4 regions of the Alteromonas sp. ABH2_165 genome follow, and region 3 is predicted to be linked to each of the others. Evidence: predicted binding sites of a transcription regulator. Region 3 holds the regulator's gene; each other region holds the start of a gene.
The links. The regulator sigma-54, encoded in region 3, starts transcription at its own class of promoters, with help from an activator protein. The targets are predictions, from matches to a motif close to GTTGGCACGNNNNTNGNNT.
Positions count from the first base shown of each region.

Region 1 (4,903 bases), on a different contig from region 3:
ACAGCTGAATATTTTTAGTATTGGTTTCTCTATTGCTCAGATAACCGGGTTAATTATTATCTGGGTTACGTTAGAAAACTTTGTTTCCCATTTCGCCACACAATGGCAGCGAGCACAGCAGTTTATGTGTGAGTTGCTGCTGATTTGTCCCACTTGATGAGGTAAGTCATGGCTGATCAACAGGATAAAACAGAAGACCCCACGAGCAAACGCCTCGAAGACGCGCGAAAAAAAGGTCAGCTCGCCCGATCGCGGGAACTCTCTACGGCATTGGTGCTGGTGGCCAGTGGGATCATGTTTTTATTGCTTGGCGGCACCATTGCGAAAGCAATCTTCGGCATGATGGAAGATATGTTTACGCTGTCCCGCGATGAAACCTACGACATGACTCACATGTTTAATGCCTGGGCACAGGGGTTTTCTGCAGTGGCTGGGCCGGTGTTGCTGTACATGATTGTAGCCATGGCTGCGGGAATATACGGTTCAATCGCACTAGGTGGTTATAACTTTACCTGGCAGTCGGCGGCACCAAAGCTAAATAAACTTAACCCCTTGAATGGTTTCAAGCGCATGTTTGGTATGAACGGCTTGGTTGAATTGCTCAAGGCCATCGCCAAGTTTTTTGTCATCGCTACCATCGCCTTATTAACGCTGATGTATTATGAAGATGAGGCGCTTCATCTCGACGTTGAGCTTTACCCCAACAACTTGTTCCACGCTCTGGATATGCTGGAATGGGCGTTTTTGTTTCTTACTCTGGGCATGATCCCTATCGCCGCCCTTGATGTGCCTTATCAAATGTACAAGCACAACAAAGAAATGAAAATGTCGAAGCAGGAAGTGAAGGATGAGCGTAAAAACGCTGAAGGCGATCCCATGGTGAAAGGGCGTATTCGTCGCCTGCAATACCAGGCCGCAGCCCGAAGAATGATGCAGCAGGTACCGGAAGCCGATGTCATCGTAACCAACCCGACCCACTATTCTGTTGCGCTGAAATACGATGACAACGGCGGCCGTGCGCCAGTGGTAGTGGCCAAAGGTATCGAAGAATTAGCCATGCATATTCGAAAAATTGGTGACGCTCACGACGTTCCCATTGTGCCTTCGCCCATGCTAACCCGGGCGATTTACTACTCAACCGAAGTCGATCACGAAATCCCTCACAAACTGTTTATGGCGGTTGCTCAGGTACTGGCGTACGTTTATCAACTGCGGGCATTCAAAGCGGGTAAAGGTAAGCGCCCGAAACCGCTGAAGAAAGACCTGCCTATACCACCGGAACTCCGGCGCTAAAGCTGGAGTATGGTAGCGAATAGCGAGGAAAATTATCAGACAAAGTTTTTATCCGGCAATGTTGTTATCGACGAGATTAATAGCGTCGCGGCTTTTATCCTTAGCCTGATATAGAGCTCTATCGATAGCCTCTAATTCTTCTGCCATCGTTCCTGGCCCTGTAATGTACCCAATCCCACCGGAAACGGTGAGAGGGTCTAATGCGTAGGGAAGTTTTTCACCAGCGGCTTTCAAGGCCGCTCTAAACTTATCTGTAGCAATGCGAGCCTCCGTCACATTGGTATCAGGGAAAATCAGCAAAAATTCCTCACCGCCGATCCTGCCCGCAATATCACTTTTTCTGAAATTGTCTCTAACCAGAGCACCAAACTTGCGTAAAACCTCATCACCTGCGGCGTGACCAAAGTTGTCGTTCACCTGTTTAAATAAATCAATATCGAGTAAAGCGACAGTAAGTTTTTTTCCGGTAACCTCTGCAATACCTGCCTGTTCCTCCAATAGTTTTAAGGTATGCTGACGGTTAAGCAGAGAAGTGAGGCTGTCAGTCATCGCAATTTGTTCCAACTTATACTGATACCTGGCGCGCTTTTTCTGCAAAATAACAAGTACTACGCAAAGGATTGAGAGTAAAATCAGCGCTGAAATCATAAAAAATCCTCGCTGACGCTCTGTTTTTATCCGCAACTCCTGCGCTTTCGTTACTGATCTGAGAGCAGCATTTTCCTGATTTTTCTTATTGACGTCGAAGAGAGTTTGCAGTTTAAACAGCTTGTCTGCACTGATTTCGTTCAAGCGTTTTATCTGTTTTCTGCGTGCGTCATCAAGTAATTGATAAGCCTGGCTGTAATTGCCTAATGCCGCCTGAATTCTCGATTCCAGCAATCGAAATTCAATCATTTCTTTCGGTGTGGTTGAGGCGAAAAGAGGCTCTGCACCGGTAAGAGTGTCAAGCGCAGCCTCGAAGTTACCGGTGTGATAATGGGCTTTTGATAAGCCCCTTAAAATGTCACCGCGATACTGTTCATGGGGCAGAGTGCCCTGGATCAACACCAAATTTTGGTATACGTCCAAGGCTTCTGCAAAGGCTTTCTTTTTCATTAATCTATCAGCATCGAGCAGTTGTAATTTCACTTGCGCATTTTTATCTGGCAATTCCTGAGCAATTGTCATTGCTTTATCAAAGTATTGCCGTCCAGCGGTCTCGTTGTTCGTTGCGAAGTGAGATAAAGCCAGTTTATGTAAAAGGTTTAGCTGATTGATCCGGTTGTTTTTCGTGATGGCAAAATCAAGCGCCTCCTTCAAATAGGGGACAGCATTGTCGTACTGCTCAGCTTCCTGAAACACCGTTGCGATAAGGCCTGCTATGTGAGCAGGCGGAATTTGCGTGACATTTTCCGAGGCAATCCTGTGCGCAACAATGAGCTTGGTCAGTGCCGACTCGCGATTTTGCAATGATTGCTGAATCAATCCCTCCGTCATCAATGCACCAATATGTAACTGGATGATGTTATTCTCTTGCGCCCACTCGTTAACGATAGCAACATACTGCAATGCCAGTACCTGACGTGCTGTTTTTTCATAAAGTAACGATTTTTGCAGCAACAAACGGTGATAGAGCAGTGGCTCATTGATTTGATTTACATTGGTAAGTCCCAGCTCCAACAGCGACTCTGAGCGCTCAAAATCCCCCAGCTTCATATAAAAGTATGACAGCAGATATTGAATGGTGGCTGGCGTATATTCAGGTTGCACATCATCAAGCATCTCTTCGAGGCCTAAAACGGTCTCCTTCGGATTCTGATGAAAAGATTTTATGACGCGGATAACCTCATCATTGGGAGCAGAAACTTGTGCCGATGCAGCATGAGTAGAATAAGACATCAATATCAGACTGATTGCCGTGACAACATGAAGAAAAGTGCCAATAGATGCAATACGTCGCTGTTTTAACTGGTATTCCGGCACACAATGTCCTGAACAAATCTTATCCACATTAACTATAGTTCAAAAACTCGAAACAGGCGCGCATTAGTAAACATTTTCAAACTGGCACAGTAGTTGAAATACTCACTACAGACGCAATTGAAGTGTCAATTTTCTGTTAGCGAGAGCAATTATTATGCAGTTATCCGCCTACCTGCAGCGGTTCGACAAGAACCAGTTTCAAAATATCACCAGTGGTCTGGGTGCGCCTGTCGTATTACTGGCGATTATGGGCATGGTTATTCTTCCCATGCCGCCATTTCTACTCGATGTGCTGTTCAGCTTTAATATTGCGTTGAGTCTGGTGATCATCCTCGTTGCCGTGTTCACCCAAAAGCCGGTGGATTTTGGTATTTTTCCGCTGGTTTTGCTTATTGCTACGGTATTAAGGCTTGCGCTTAATGTGGCATCTACACGGGTTGTTCTGCTGTACGGCCATGAAGGTGGCGATGCTGCGGGAAAAGTGATCGAAGCGTTTGGTGCGGTGGTTATTGGCGGTAACTATGCAGTGGGGGTTGTCGTATTCGCTATTCTTCTGATCATTAACTTCAAAGTGGTTACCGCGGGTGCAGGTCGAATCTCAGAAGTGAGCGCCCGCTTTACCCTTGATGCCATGCCCGGTAAACAAATGGCCATTGACGCCGATTTGAATGCTGGCTATATCGACCAGGATCAGGCCCGTAAACGTCGTGAGGAAATCACCGCCGAGGCCGACTTTTATGGTTCTATGGACGGTGCGTCTAAATTTGTAAAAGGTGATGCGGTTGCTGGCTTATTCATCATGCTGATTAACATCGTAGGTGGATTATTTATCGGCATGATTCAGCACGACCTCGCGTTTGGCGATGCCATGGAGGTGTATACCATTTTGACTATCGGTGATGGCCTGGTAGCACAAATACCTTCTCTGCTGCTTTCAGTGGCCACCGCCATTATTGTGACTCGTGAAAACGAAACCCAGGAGATGGGTAAAGAAATCCGTACCCAATTGGGCAACCCCCAGGCGCTGTATATTGCCTCTGCGGTGCTGTTTGTCATGGGCATTGTGCCAGGTATGCCGCATATCGCATTTCTGGGCTTTTCTGCCATAGCGGGTGGCTATGCCTACTGGCAAGGTGTGCAGGCGAAGAAAGAAGCCGAAAAACCAAAAGTTCCAGCGAAGACAGAGGCGGGTGTCGATCATCCGGTTCCAGAGGCTAAAGAACTCGGTTGGGACGACGTACAGCAGGTCGATACTATCGGACTGGAAGTGGGCTACCGGCTTATTCCGTTAGTCGATAAATCCCAGGGCGGCGAACTGCTCACCCGAATCAAGGGCGTACGTAAAAAGCTCTCTCAGGAACTTGGCTTTCTGGTACCGCCGGTACACATTCGCGATAACCTGGATCTCGACCCCAATGCTTATACCATTGCGATGTTGGGTGTCACCATTGGCGATGCGCAAATCAGTCACGATGAAGAACTCGCCATTAATCCTGGCCAGGTATTCGGTAAACTCGAAGGGCGCGCAACCAAAGATCCTGCCTTCGGTTTAGACGCAGTGTGGATTAGACCAAATCAGCGTGAACATGCACAAACACTCGGTTATACCGTTGTTGACGCTGCTACCGTAGTGGCAACGCATCTA
Region 1 covers NZ_JBSWWF010000001.1:365,865-370,767, forward strand. The annotation lists gene fliR (flagellar biosynthetic protein FliR) at 1-157, shown strand, start outside; gene flhB (flagellar biosynthesis protein FlhB) at 169-1,293, shown strand; gene ACXAFQ_RS01580 (diguanylate cyclase) at 1,342-3,258, opposite strand; gene flhA (flagellar biosynthesis protein FlhA) at 3,413-4,903, shown strand, end outside.
Region 1: the regulator sigma-54 is predicted to act here: its motif matches at 3,339-3,357, upstream of flhA (flagellar biosynthesis protein FlhA).

Region 2 (4,903 bases), on a different contig from region 3:
TGTTAACCGCCAGAACACGGCCTGTGGCGGGTTGACACGTCAGTTCGTGCTCAACGTCTTCAACGATGTTACTGAAAAGACGGTTAATGGCTTGGCCGTATTCACTCTGCCAGAATCGGGAGCTGCTGACATCAATTTGCTCAAAGCGATCAAACTCCCATAAAGCCTCGGTGCTGTAATTCTTTTGCATGAGCGTGGCACCATTCATACCGTCAACCAATGCCAGGTCCAGTGAAAACTGACGCAGTGCATCATCGCTCTGCCAAAATGCCAACGAGGAATGTTGGGGGCGTACAATGCTTAAATCTGTGATCGTGACTGCCAACACATATTGTGCCCGACTTTGTCGTGCCAGCGATGGTGCCTGAGCGAGAACGCTAGAGCGACGCCAGCGCACCGTATTAGGAACGATTTGCTGCAGTGAGGTATTATCAGAGTTGGCGACAAACTGCTGCTGAAGAGAGCGGGGTGCTTGTTCAGACAGCGCATGGATTTGCCCGTCTCCAGCTTGCTGCCGATGTTCAATGGGAAACCAGGTGGTGACTAACGTTTTTTGAAAGCCGGCTGCTTTACAGGTTACCGCCTTAGGAAAAATATCAGCTCGAATCGTTACCGTAACGTAGTCGCTATGCCATTTCTCATCAATCAGCTCTAAGTTATTCACCTCACCGCTGGCATTGATTTGAAGTCGATCTTCTTGCAATAAACCGTTAGTCAGCATTTGTACGCTTTGTACCGACGCGCCGGCAAACATCAATGCCTGTCGAATGGCCTCTTCGGTGGCTTTTTCTTTAGCTGCGATGCGGTTGCCTTGTTGAATCAATGCCTGTCCTCTTGCCTCGTACCAAGCGGCAGAACTTTGCCACGACAGCACGGCCAAGGTGCCCGTCAGTGCCACAGTTTTAACAAAGCGGAACAATGATTGATTCATATTGGCATTACCTTTACAAACACCTGATGGGTGCGAACAGTTAACTGCAAACCAATTGTCTGCGTTATAATGATCTCTTAGCAAAACTCAGCAAAAAACGTTCCTGAAATACTGTCTGAAATCTGACGCTCACTAACAAGGCACAGTTATTGCCTGCCTATCCAACATTCGAAACGTAAAGTATCGACACTCAAAAATAGAAACCCAGAGTAACGTTAGGTGAATTATGCGGACATTAATCAAAAAATGGGGAACGGCTTTTGGCGCGGGCTTGGCATTGTCGCTTACCGGTTGCTCTGGCCTTATTGATAAACATGTCGAGTGGGAAGTGGTTGAACCGGAAAGCTATCCGGTATTATCGGCTATCGGCTACGCGCCAATCGCTCAACAAATGGGGCAGACAGACAACGATCGTTCTTTGATGGCCATGAAAGCGTCAAAGCTTGATGCTTATCGCGAGCTAGCCGAGCAGGTTTATGGTCAACGCCTCGATGGTGAGCAGTCTGTCGCGAATATGATCATGCAGAATTCCCAATTAAAAGCGTCTGTCGAGGGTGTGATCCGTGGCGCGCGAGTAGTGAAGAGTTATCCGGTAGGGGAAGACACCTACGCGACTGAGCTGGAGTTAGATATGCGCAAGGTATACGACATCTATCTGACCACGGCGAAGCCTAAACGGATAAAAGACGTAACCTACTACTAGTTTGATTTCGGAAATAAAGCCTGATGAGGTTTATTCCCCTTTAGATATAACAAAGCCCGTTTACACGGGCTTTATTGTAAATAATTGTCTTGTTTTTTTGTATGTTCTTAGGCACTTACGCCACGACCCAAACCTGAACCTTTCGGTTTTCCGCTTTTATCATAGGTCAGTGATTCTTTCGCGCGTACCTCCAACATCAAATTGCGCAGATGCGTGAGTCTTAATTGACCCTGCTCAACGGCTTTCTGATTCACTGAAGTGCGGTACTTACATTCTTCCAGCAGCTTTTTAGCTGTAGCGATGAGTTCTGAAACGTCGTCTGGCACCGACGATTCATTAACCAGCGACTGATATTGCTTACTAATGCTAATATCACTCTGCTGTATGGTGTCGAGGGTCTGCTCTTTCTCCTTGAGCAAGTTCATCAAAGCTTCAGCGTCACGGCTGCTGATAAGGTGCAACTCCTGCTCAAGTAACAACGCCAGATGCTCTAAATTAGCAATCTGTTGTTGTAAGCCTGAAAGCAAGTTTTGCGACATAATTTACCTATTAAGATTTGATGCCAAACACCTGCGCTTCTAATCGCGCGATTTTGTGCGCAAGCGAATCAGCATCGATTTTATACTCACCACTTTGAATGGCTTTCTTCAACTTGTCGACCTTTTCCTGATTAACTGGCGCCTCAGTGCCTTTTTTCTGCACCTGACTCAACTGCTGAGCTGACTGAGTCAAAGAAACAGAATCCTGACGTGGTGCAACAGTTTGCGCCGTTTTGGCGGCAGCTTCTTGCTGCACTGCAGACTGGGTCTGTGCTTGCTGATTATTCAGCTTCGCATTGTCGATGGGTGCCTTAGGGGCCCCATTGTTTACATTATTAATTGCCATAAATTTTTCCACTACCAATAACACCTCATACACGTTATCGGCTGAACCTGTCGCTTCTTTAACCTTTTTGGCGTATTTCTTAAAATATTTTCTAAGGCTGAATTACAGGTTTACAACGACGGTTTGCGTGCTGGCCACTTCGGCAATAATTGCTTTGTTTGAAGACGCATTTATAACCTGAATATTATCGCCGATGACCCCGTCCTGTCTAGCGATACCGGCGGTTTTTACCTGCATGCCGCCACCTTGTGCACTGATGGTTATTCGATCACCTTTACAGACAAAGCATAGCATATTTGCCTGAATAGGTTGTCCATTGCGCACTCGTCTTTTCATTCTGGCGCCGAGTAGTTCATCTGCCGACGAATAACTGGTATGACGTAACTGGTTAACATCGACTTCGGCTAACCGGAGATTTTCTGATGTAAGCAAGCTGCCGGGGCTGATGAGCCCTGCGGTTACCACGACGGTTCGTGTTCGTGAGACCCGGGCATTGGTAAATAGATACCAGTCATTATTGCCACAGCTCACACGCACAGAAATGTAACTTTGGCGCAGAGAAGCAGGCTCTGCATGATAATTAAAAGGCGTATGGCATACCGGAATTTGAATGCGATCATCAATGGCTACCATATTTATCGATATATTTTCTTGTTCTGAGTCGTTGCCGATTGCGTTTAATAAATAACGCTCTGCACCCTGTTCAATTTTTTCTCGCAACTGGCTGCCCGACTGCGCAAACACAGGGTTTGAGACTATGTTAAGCAGCAAAACGAAAGCAAGAAGACGAAACTTACTTAAAGTAATGACCATTTTTTTCGATAACAATTTATGCATGATGACTTTTTTCGTGTTCACTTCACTTTATTTTGACTATGATTAAGAGCAGGATCGAATGGTACGAAAAGTCACTATCGTCACTTTTTTGGCGATTCTGCTTTTAAACAAAGAGTGATAAGGTGAAACGCAATGTTCGTGCCCAATTTTAAATTAGAGGTGATGTATGTCAGGCATTCTTGATTCCGTTAACCAGCGCACGCAGTTAGTGGGGCAGAACAGGCTTGAACTTCTGTTGTTCAGACTCAATGGCCGTCAGCGCTTTGGCATTAACGTATTCAAAGTGCGAGAGGTATTGCAATGTCCGCCTCTTACCGCAATTCCAAAGCTGAATTCCTTGGTTCGTGGTGTCGCGCATATTCGCGGCCAGACCATTTCCGTTATCGATCTCAGTATGGCAACCGGTGGGCGTCGTATTGAAAACCTCGATACTGCCTTTATCGTGATTGCTGAATACAACCGCTCCGTTCAAGGCTTTCTGGTGGGGGCGGTGGAACGCATAATTAATACAAACTGGGACGCAATCATGCCGCCGCCGCAAGGAACCGGCCGTGCCAGTTATCTCACCGCGGTGACTGAGGTGGACAAAGAGTTAGTAGAAATACTCGATGTAGAAAAAATTCTGCATGAGATTTCTCCGCTTAAAGCCGATGTTAGCGACTCCATTGCTGAAAATCTCGATACTACCGGCAGTGAAGATAAAATTATCTTTATTGCTGATGACTCTTCTGTTGCTCGCAGCCAGGTTAAGAAGTCACTTACTGCACTGGGCCTGAAGATGGAGCTGGCTAAGAACGGTCTTGAAGCGCTCAATCGTTTAAAAGAAATTGCCGCTGAAACCGGAGATGTCACTGACAAAGTTGGCGTGTTGGTTTCAGATATTGAAATGCCAGAAATGGATGGCTATACCTTAACGGCCGAAATTAAAAACACCCCTGAGTTGCAAAAACTCAAGGTGGTTTTGCACACATCACTCAGTGGCGTATTTAACCAGGCCATGGTGCAAAAGGTTGGCGCCGACGATTTCATTGCGAAATTCCATCCTGACGAATTGGCCACAGCCGTGGGCAAATGGTTAAAAAAATAAGTACGAGGGCAGGGAAGTTTGAAAAACAAAGAAGTTTCAGCCGATAGTTATCGTCAGTTTGGTGCGTTTTTGCAGCAGCAGTGTGGCATTTCACTGGGCGATAACAAGCAATATCTGGTAAGAAGTCGGCTGTCTTCGTTAATGTACGAATTTAATTTTGACAGTATTGACGAATTAATTGCTGCTGTTATTCGCGGTGCAAACCGCAGTCTACTGCAAGCTGTACTTGATGCCATGACCACCAACGAAACCCTGTGGTTCCGAGATGGCTATCCTTACGAGTTACTTATCAATACTATTCTTCCCAAATTTGCATCAGAAAATCGACGTCTTCGTGTATGGAGTGCGGCTTGTTCATCAGGACAAGAGCCGTACTCTATCGCCATGTCTGTTCTGGAGTATCAACGACAGAACCCTGGCACATTGCGTGGGGGCGTCGACATCACCGCAACTGACCTAT
Region 2 covers NZ_JBSWWF010000001.1:301,800-306,702, forward strand. The annotation lists gene ACXAFQ_RS01250 (flagellar assembly protein T N-terminal domain-containing protein) at 1-931, opposite strand, end outside; gene ACXAFQ_RS01255 (LPP20 family lipoprotein) at 1,158-1,634, shown strand; gene flgN (flagellar export chaperone FlgN) at 1,742-2,173, opposite strand; gene flgM (flagellar biosynthesis anti-sigma factor FlgM) at 2,184-2,519, opposite strand; gene flgA (flagellar basal body P-ring formation chaperone FlgA) at 2,622-3,356, opposite strand; gene ACXAFQ_RS01275 (chemotaxis protein CheV) at 3,523-4,443, shown strand; gene ACXAFQ_RS01280 (CheR family methyltransferase) at 4,462-4,903, shown strand, end outside.
Region 2: the regulator sigma-54 is predicted to act here: its motif matches at 3,484-3,502, upstream of flgA (flagellar basal body P-ring formation chaperone FlgA).

Region 3 (4,903 bases):
TGTTGGTTTGCGACATAGACGGCGTATTTTCTGACGGCCGTATTTATCTCGGCAACGACGGAGAAGAGCTGAAAGCCTTTCACACCCGCGACGGTTATGGCATTAAAGCGCTGATTAACAGCGGTATTGAAGTGGCAGTGATTACCGGTCGCGACTCAGCCATTGTGAAAAACCGCATGAAAGCGCTGAACGTTAAACACATCATTCAAGGCCAGGAAAACAAAGCCGATGCCATGGCCGATTTATGCAAGAAGCTTGGCCTTAGCCCCGAACAAGTGGCGGCCATTGGCGACGATATGCCAGATTTAGGCATGTACAAGTACGCTGAAACCAAAATTGCCGTTAAAGATGCCCACCCTGCGGTTACCCGTGAAGCGAACTGGATCACCACGAAGCCTGGTGGTTACGGCGCTGTGCGTGAAGTGTGTGATGTGATTATGCAAGCGGTGGGTACGCTGGATATTATTCACGGTGCCAGTGTATGAATCGATTAGGCCTCAGTATTTCCGCACTGTTTGTGATGGCATTGTTGATGTACATGCCCGTGTGGATGGCCGAAGATGAAAAACCCGCTCAGTCGATGAGTGATAGCGCGTTACGCCCGGCTTATAAGGCCAAAAACCTCACCACCACCTTGTACAACGATGAAGGTAAGGTGAATCATGAGGTGTACGCCGCTTCAATGGAACATTACGACCAGCTTGGCTTTGTGTTATTCAGTCAACCCAAATACACTGTCTATGCTGCGGAAAATGAAGCTCCCTGGCAGGTAACCGCAGATAAAGGCACATTATATAATGACGATCTCATTCAGTTAGAAGATAATGTGCTGATTAAGAGTCTGAATCCTGACGAGTTCGTTCAGACCATTACAACTGATTTCATTAAGGTTAATCTGGATGATAAAACGATGACATCCGATCAACCTGTTGATATCCGCGGTGTTCAGACCATCATCAAAAGCAATGGTTTTAATGCAAACCTGCGTACCCAACAATATGAGTTGATAGATCATGTTCAAACGATTTATTCCCCTGGCAGCTAGCCTGATAACAACGATCTCTGTTGCTGTAATGCCCACAGTAGCCTTGGCCGACAACACAGATTTCGACAAGCCAATTAAAGTTGATGCGAAGTCGCAGTTCATTGACGGCAAGAAGAAAACATCTACCTTTAAAGAAGACGTGAAGATTACCCAGGGTTCGTTGGTGATTACCGCCGATGAAGTTCAGGTTATTGCTAGCGACGGTGACGGTAAAGAAGTGTTTGTGGCCTATGGCGAACCGGCCAGCTATTCACAAACCATGGACGATGGTGCACAGGTAAAAGCCAGCGCCAATGAAATTCGTTACGAAGTTGCCAGTAAGCTCATTTCCCTGCAAGGTCAGGCTCAAATTCAGCAAGATAGCAGCATGGTTCAAGGCGATAGCATTCGTTATGACATGGGCAAAGAGCAGCTTCTTGCCACCGGCGGTGACAGCTCGAGCAGTGGTCGTGTTACCACGGTATTTCAGCCAGAAACCGTAAAAGGGCTGTCTGAAGACGAAAAGAAAAGCGATGACAACGAAGGTGACAATCAGTAATGGCCACGTTAACCGCGAGCCATTTGGCTAAGTCGTACAAATCTCGTCAGGTTGTGCGCGATGTAAGCCTTTCTGTGTCTACCGGTCAAATTGTGGGTTTGTTGGGCCCCAATGGTGCGGGAAAAACCACCACCTTTTACATGATTGTAGGATTGGTGCCACTGGATAAAGGCAAAATTAATATCGACGAAAATGAGCTGACTCACGAGCCAATGCACGAGCGTGCACGTCGCGGCATTGGCTATTTGCCGCAGGAAGCATCGATATTCAGAAAGCTCACGGTACATGAAAATATCATGGCTATTTTGCAAACCCGTAAGGATTTAAAAAGCCATCAGCGTGAAGAAGAAGCCGACGCGCTACTTGATGAATTTAATATTAACCATATACGTAATAGTACAGGTATGAGTTTGTCGGGTGGTGAACGCCGCCGGGTTGAGATTGCCAGAGCCTTAGCAGCTAACCCACAATTTATTTTGCTTGATGAACCCTTTGCCGGAGTTGATCCAATTTCGGTTAATGATATAAAGAAGATCATTCAACATTTAAGAGACAGAGGTATAGGCATCCTGATTACCGATCACAACGTAAGGGAAACCCTTGATGTTTGTGAAGAAGCCTATATCGTCAGTCATGGAGAACTGATTGCTCAGGGCACCGCAGAACAGGTATTAAGTAATCAAAAAGTTCGAGATGTATACCTAGGTGAGCAATTCAGGCTATAGTTAAGTTATCGGGCATAACAAACCGCAATTTAAGAATAATAAATCGCCGTTTTAGCCAGATACTTTTTGCAGAGTTAATATAAGACGTAGATGAAACCATCTTTACAGCTAAAATTTAGTCAACAACTGACAATGACGCCGCAACTTCAGCAGGCGATCAAACTATTGCAGTTGTCGACGCTGGATTTACAACAGGAAATTCAGGAAGCACTGGATTCTAATCCGCTGCTGGAAGTGGACGACAGTTCAGACAACGATGTTGTTGAGAAGAATAATCTCGATAACGACGACAGCATGCCTGAATCTGCGTCAGCCTCGGAAAGCATGGATACCGGCGAAGCGCTGGAAAAAAATGACCTGCCCGATGAACTCCCTCTCGACAGCACCTGGGACGAATACATTTCTGCGTCTTCTGCGCCTGCCCCCGGTCCTGCCGGCGGTGATGACGAGCAAATATTCCAAGGTGAAACCACCGAAAATATTCAAGACCATCTGCTTTGGCAGATGCGCCTAACGCCTTTCTCAGACATCGACCGCGCTATCGCGCTGGCCATCATCGACTCGATTGATGAATCGGGTTACCTCACTGTTACCGTGGAAGACATTCTGCAAAGCGTGAACAGTGAAGACATGGAAGAGCCGGTAGAAGAAGATGAAGTGGAATGCGTACTCAAGCGCATCCAATTGTTCGACCCAATCGGTTCTGGCTCGCGTACACCGCAAGAATGTTTGTTGGTGCAATTAACGCAATACGCCCCCGATACCCCTTGGCTGGAAGAAGCCAGATTACTGTTAAGAGAGCACGCCGATTTACTTGGCAGCAAAGATTACCGTACGCTGATGCGGAAAACGCGCCTGAAAGAAGACCAGCTTCGTGAAGCTATGCGTCTACTGCAAACGCTGAATCCGCGTCCGGGTAGTGCACTTATCACTAAGGAACCAGAATACGTTATTCCAGACGTTTCTGTGGCGAAGAAAAACGGCCGTTGGGTAGTAGAACTCAACCCAGACAGCCTGCCGAAGTTAAGTGTTAACCAACAATACGCCGCAATGAGCCGTAAGGCCCGCAATAGCAGCGATTCACAATTTATTCGCTCTCATATGCAGGAAGCGAAATGGTTTATCAAGAGCCTTGAAAGCCGTAACGACACCCTGCTTAAAGTAGCGAACTGCATTGTTCAGCAACAAATGGGCTTTTTTGAGCATGGCCCTGAAATGATGAAACCAATGGTGCTGAACGATGTCGCAGAAATGGTAGATATGCATGAATCAACCATTTCCCGGGTTACCACCCAGAAGTACATGCATACGCCTCGAGGCATTTTTGAGTTGAAGTACTTCTTCTCAAGCCACGTGGCCACAGAGTCCGGTGGTGAGTGTTCATCCACAGCGATTCGCGCACTGATTAAAAAGCTGGTTGCGGCTGAAAAGCCAAGCAAACCGCTGAGCGACAGCAAGATTGCTTCGTTGTTGGCCGATCAAGGCATCATGGTTGCCCGGCGAACAATAGCAAAGTACCGGGAGTCCCTATCGATCCCGCCGTCTAACCAACGCAAAAGCCTCATTTAATGGGCTGCTCAAAATAAGGAAGACGAAATATGCAAATAAACCTTACTGGTCATCATGTTGAGATCACAGATTCTTTGCGTACCTATGTCGATACGAAATTCAGTAAACTAGAACGTCACTTCGACCACATATCGAATGTGCACGTAATTTTGAATGTCGAAAAACTTAATCAGAAAGCAGAAGCAACGGTTTTCCTCAGTGGCGCAGAGGTTTTTGCCTCTTCCGAAAATCAGGACATGTACGCAGCTATCGACAGCATGGTAGATAAGCTCGACCGGCAGGTTCTGAAACACAAGGAAAAGCTTAAAAAGCATTAATTGAATTCATGGATATACAAGCCATAGTTAGCCTGGATCGCACTGAATGTGCGGTCCAGTGCAATAGTAAAAAGCGCATTCTCGAAATCATCAGTGGGATTGCCGCTAAAAACAACGCAGATATCGATGAAGCCACGGTGTTAAGTGCTCTAATGGCACGTGAACGCATGGGCAGCACAGGTATTGGTAATGGTATCGCGCTTCCTCATGGTCGCCTTGCCGGACTCGAAAAAGTGATTGCCATTGTCGTAACCACTACGCCAGCCATTAATTTCGATGCCATAGACAATAAACCCGTCGATATTTTCTTCACCCTTTTGGTACCGCAGGAACAAACTGACGGTCACCTGCAAACGCTCGCCATGGTTGCTGGCAAGCTTAGCGATAAAGAGACAATAAAAAGTATCCGAAAAGCTGATACAAGTGATGATATTATTCGCGCATTACAGTAAGTTATTGTAAACGCCTGCGTTAACACGGTATTTCAGGAGAAAAACGTGAAGCTCATTATCATCAGTGGTCGTTCCGGTTCAGGGAAATCCGTCGCATTACGGGCGCTGGAAGACCTCGGTTACTATTGCGTAGATAACATCCCGGTTAATCTACTCCCTGCACTCACCCATACCGTCGCCGACGAGTACGAGCAGGTTGCAGTGAGCATTGATGTTCGTAACCTGCCTAAAGATCCTGCCGAACTGGTGGAAATTCT
Region 3 covers NZ_JBSWWF010000006.1:274,100-279,002, reverse strand. The annotation lists gene kdsC (3-deoxy-manno-octulosonate-8-phosphatase KdsC) at 1-485, shown strand, start outside; gene lptC (LPS export ABC transporter periplasmic protein LptC) at 482-1,045, shown strand; gene lptA (lipopolysaccharide transport periplasmic protein LptA) at 1,014-1,583, shown strand; gene lptB (LPS export ABC transporter ATP-binding protein) at 1,583-2,308, shown strand; gene ACXAFQ_RS13630 (RNA polymerase factor sigma-54) at 2,399-3,877, shown strand; gene hpf (ribosome hibernation promoting factor) at 3,907-4,194, shown strand; gene ptsN (PTS IIA-like nitrogen regulatory protein PtsN) at 4,203-4,646, shown strand; gene rapZ (RNase adapter RapZ) at 4,692-4,903, shown strand, end outside.

Region 4 (4,903 bases), on a different contig from region 3:
CACCAACCAGCCGCTGGATAAAGGCGTGCTGAATGCGAAGATGCTCGATGATGCCCGTGAAGCGATTCATAACGGCACCGGCATTCGTCTGAGCTATCCTATCCGCAATACTGACCGCTCCGTAGGTGCCATGCTGTCCGGCGAAATCGCCAAGCATCACGGCAACCATGATATGGAAGATGTGCCGGTAGAAATTCAGTTCACCGGTACAGCCGGTCAGAGTTTCGGTGTGTGGAACGCGGGTGGTTTGCACATGCGTATTGAGGGTGATGCCAACGATTATGTGGGTAAAGGTATGACCGGCGGTAAGCTGGTGATCTATCCACCTAAGAACATCAGCTTCGACGCTCACAGCAGTGCCATTATGGGTAACACCTGCCTGTACGGTGCGACCGGCGGTAAGTTGTTTGCAGCAGGCCGTGCCGGTGAACGCTTTGGTGTCCGTAACTCTGGCGTAACAGCCGTAGTTGAAGGTATCGGCGACAACGGTTGTGAATACATGACTGGTGGTATCGTTGCAGTACTTGGCCCGGTAGGCGTGAACTTCGGTGCTGGTATGACAGGTGGCTTTGCTTATCTGTATGACGAGAACGGCGACCTTGATGCCCGTGTTAACCCTGAGTTGGTTGAAATCATGGATATCGGTGATAAGGCGATTCTGTCTGAGCACTTACGTGGTCTGATTAATCAGCATTACGAAGAAACCGGCAGTGAGCACTCCCTGTCCCTGCTGACTAACTTCGCTGAATCTGTGAAGCGCTTTAAGTTAATCAAGCCGAAAACCAGTGACGTTAAAAACCTGTTGGGCCACATCAGCCGTTCTAGCGACGAGCTGCGGATCCAGGCGCAATAAGAGAGGTAGGTGAAGTAATGGCTAAAAATGTTTACCAGTTTGTTGATGTTGAACGGATTGACCCGCCGAAAAAACCTATCATGGTGCGCAAGGCTGAGTTCGCTGAGATTTATCAACCGCTGACACAGTCACAAACCGAAGGCCAGGCAGATCGCTGCCTGGACTGCGGTAACCCGTACTGCGAATGGAAATGCCCGGTGCATAACTACATCCCGCAGTGGCTGGACCTGGCTAATCAGGGTCGCATCATGGAAGCGGCTGAACTGTCTCATAAGACAAACAGCCTGCCAGAGGTATGCGGCCGTGTATGTCCGCAGGACCGCCTGTGTGAAGGTGCCTGTACCCTGAACGACGAGTTCGGCGCGGTGACCATCGGCAGTATTGAAAAATACATCACCGATACCGCGTTCAAAATGGGCTGGCGTCCGGACATGTCTGACGTAGTGTGGACTGACAAGAAAGTAGCAATCGTCGGTGCAGGCCCTGCAGGTCTGGCATGTGCGGATATTTTGGTTCGTAACGGTGTTAAACCGGTTGTCTTCGACAAGTACGAAGAAATTGGCGGCCTGCTCACTTTCGGTATTCCTTCGTTCAAACTGGAAAAAGACGTGATTAAGCGTCGTCGTGAAATCTTCACTGAAATGGGTATTGAGTTCAGACTTAACACCGAAATCGGTAAAGACATCGACTTCCAGAAGTTACTCGACGAGTACGATTCAGTCTTCCTCGGCATGGGTACGTATAAGTCTATGCAAGGCGGTTTTGACAACGAGCACGTTGAAGGTGTTTATGATGCGCTGCCGTTTCTGATTGCCAATACCAACCGGGTAATGGGTCTGGAAAAAGATCCGGCAGACTTTGTCGATATGAAAGGCAAAACTGTTGTGGTACTCGGCGGTGGTGATACCACCATGGACTGCGTACGTACGTCTATCCGTCAGGGTGCCAAGCGCGTTATCTGTGCTTACCGTCGTGACGAGGCCAGCATGCCAGGTTCTCGCAAAGAAGTTCAAAATGCGAAAGAAGAAGGTGTGGAATTCGTATTCAACGTGCAGCCGCTTGATATCGCGTTAACCGATAAAGGTACTGCAGCTGGTGTGAGTCTGGTAAAAACCGAAATGGGTCCACCAGACGTGAATGGCCGTCGCCGTCCGGTTGAAGTGGAAGGCTCAGAACACGTGCTTGAAGCTGACGCGGTTATCATTGCATTCGGTTTCCAACCGAGTCCTGCTAGCTGGTTTGCTGACTACGGCATCATTCTTGACGAGAAAGGCCGTGTTATCGCCCCTGCCGGTGGTAAATACGCTTATCAGACTGCTAACCCGAAAATCTTCGCCGGTGGCGATATGGTGCGCGGCAGTGATTTGGTGGTTACTGCCATTGATGAAGGCCGTAAAGCCGCTGACGGTATTCTGGATTTCCTTAACGTGTAATCCGGTCACCGTGATGATTAAGAGCCACTGTCTTGTACAGTGGCTTTTTTGTTTGTGTAGAGAATACCTGCTGCGCAATACTCACGTGTCTTCACAGATACCCACATTTCATTGTTGTATTCACCGATCTCTCCTATAGTTTTTCTACATTGAGAGGCCAGACGGTCTTGTGTCAGGAGAACCGAAAATGAGAACGAAAACCTACAGTCTGATTGCAGCGACCCTACTCAGTGCGGCGTCACTCTCGGTGGCTGCAGCACCAGTGACGGTGGCATGCCCGTCTGATTTTCATAAACTGACGGTGCCATCAGATGCCAAACAGTGTCAGCAATTCGACGCCACATTGCCTGCGACACTGGTGTTCTATTCGTCCACCCCACAACAATCGCTGATTGACCATTTCCAGGCTTCGTATCCAGGAATGGCAGTGGTTGCCTCTGTGCAAGGCCGTACCTTACTCACCGCCAACAATGACAATGTACGGGTGATTATCTCTCCCGATAATAAAGGCTCACAGGTGGATATGATGGTATTGGGAGAACAAGAGTAGTTACAGATATTCAACGGAAAAGGGCCGGCGCTGCCAGTCTCTTAGGCTAATTTTAACTTGCCGCTCCATGCTGGCATTCGCTTTGCAAAATCCGGATAGCAGATTTATTTCTCACCGAAAGACGTCACAAATTTGACGCTTTGATTTTGTATTCGCGAGGCACATTATGGAACTGGCAATAATTTTAATGATGTTACTGATTGTGGTGGCACTCGGTGCCATGAAACTGTCGGATAGCGGGGTAAGTTTTCCCTTTCGCAGTAAACCGCAACTTTTTACTCCTGTGGAGCACAATTTCCTCAAACTCATCGAGCAAGCAGTAGGCCGAGAGTTTCGGATTGTGTGCCGCGTGCGTTTGAGCGATGTACTTGCAGTACGCGCTAAGGCGAGTAAGAAGCAAGGCTCCAGTGCCATGTCTCGTGCATCTTCTAAGCAACTCGATTTTGTATTGTGCGACCGTGAAGACATGACGCCGATTATGGCAATCGACTTGGTGCACAACGATGGCAAGAATAAATATAAATCTCAGCGCGACTTTTTCGTCAATGGTGCGCTCGACGCAGCAGGCCTTCCCCATGCTCGGATTAAAGTGAAAACCGGCTACTCGGTGGAAGAAATTCGCGAGTGTATTGAAAGTAAGTTGGTAGCATACCGCCGCAGACAACAGAAAATAGCGCAAGCACCTACGCTGAACCCTGCACCAACTAAGCGCCCTACCCGTCCTGTACGGTCTAGCCGGGCTGCCGCTGCTTAATTAAACAGTTACTCTCCGGGTCGGAATTTCCCCCAAGGATTCCGACCCATTTTCTGCTAATTTCTGTCAGTTTTGCTACTTTCATATTACCATTAGTCAATACCCACTAATCTGCAATCTATGCCAACTCTGGCTATCGTGCAGCTCAGCTACGGAACTCAACTATGAAAATCGGTATTCTTGGTGCTATGGATGAAGAAATAGCGCTACTTCAATCGTCGCTGGAAAATTGCGAAACCCGTCAGTGGAAACACCTGACCTTCTACACTGGCACATTGCATGGTGCAGAGGTTGTGCTGGCGAAATGCGGTATTGGTAAAGTGGCATCAGCACTAGCAACTACTGCACTTATCGAACTTTACGCCCCGGATTATGTGGTGAATACTGGCTCGGCCGGTGGTTTCGACCCGGCTCTGAATGTAGGCGATGTGGTAGTAGGCAGTGCCGTTAAATATCACGATGTGAACATTACCCACTTTGGTTACGAACTCGGGCAGTGTGCAGGTATGCCAGCGCACTACGAGTGTGATCAGAAGCTCATTGATGCGGCAACCGCGGCAGCGCAGGAATTGTCTCACGTGCAAAACACCACCGGTATGATTTGTACTGGCGATTCTTTCGTAGGTTCTGATGAGGCCGCGCAAGAAATTAAAGAAACCTTCCCTGCGATGAAAGCCGTAGAGATGGAAGGTGCGGCCATCGGCCAAACCTGTTTCATGTTGGAAACCCCGTTCCTGGTTATCCGTTCGTTGTCAGACATTGCTGGTAAAACGTCTTCGGTGTCGTTCCAGGAATATTTGGAAACCGCCGCGAAACACTCTGCGCAACTGGTAATGGGAATGATTGCCCGACTGGCATAAATAACACCGCATGGAAGCACTTTACCAGAGCCCGGTATTACAAAACCTATTATTGCTGTTGGTGGTAGTGGCCATCGACAGCCTCTGGCGCTGGCCGCAGAAATATCATCCCCTCACACTGTTTCGCTTACTTGCCGACGGCATGGCCAAGAAAGTTAAACCTACCACGTCAGAAAACCCGACACAGCACCGAATTTCGGGCGCATTGGGTGCCATTGTGCTCATCGTGCCGTTTACTGTGCTTGTGGGGATTCTGGTTTCTATGGCGGAATATCCGCTATTTTTTGAGGCAGTAATTTTACTAAGCGTAATGGATTTCGCTCAAATCCGTTTTCACTATAACGCTGTGGTTACCGCGTTAAGCAAAGAGAAAAAAGTACTGGCCCGTGAAATGGCCGGTTACATGGTAGCGCGCGATACCGACAGGCTGTCTGACATTGGTATTGCGAAAGC
Region 4 covers NZ_JBSWWF010000004.1:191,640-196,542, reverse strand. The annotation lists gene gltB (glutamate synthase large subunit) at 1-853, shown strand, start outside; gene ACXAFQ_RS09840 (FAD-dependent oxidoreductase) at 871-2,286, shown strand; gene ACXAFQ_RS09835 (hypothetical protein) at 2,474-2,836, shown strand; gene ACXAFQ_RS09830 (DUF2726 domain-containing protein) at 3,003-3,590, shown strand; gene mtnN (5'-methylthioadenosine/S-adenosylhomocysteine nucleosidase) at 3,755-4,450, shown strand; gene ACXAFQ_RS09820 (cobalamin biosynthesis protein) at 4,461-4,903, shown strand, end outside.
Region 4: the regulator sigma-54 is predicted to act here: its motif matches at 2,906-2,924, upstream of ACXAFQ_RS09830 (DUF2726 domain-containing protein).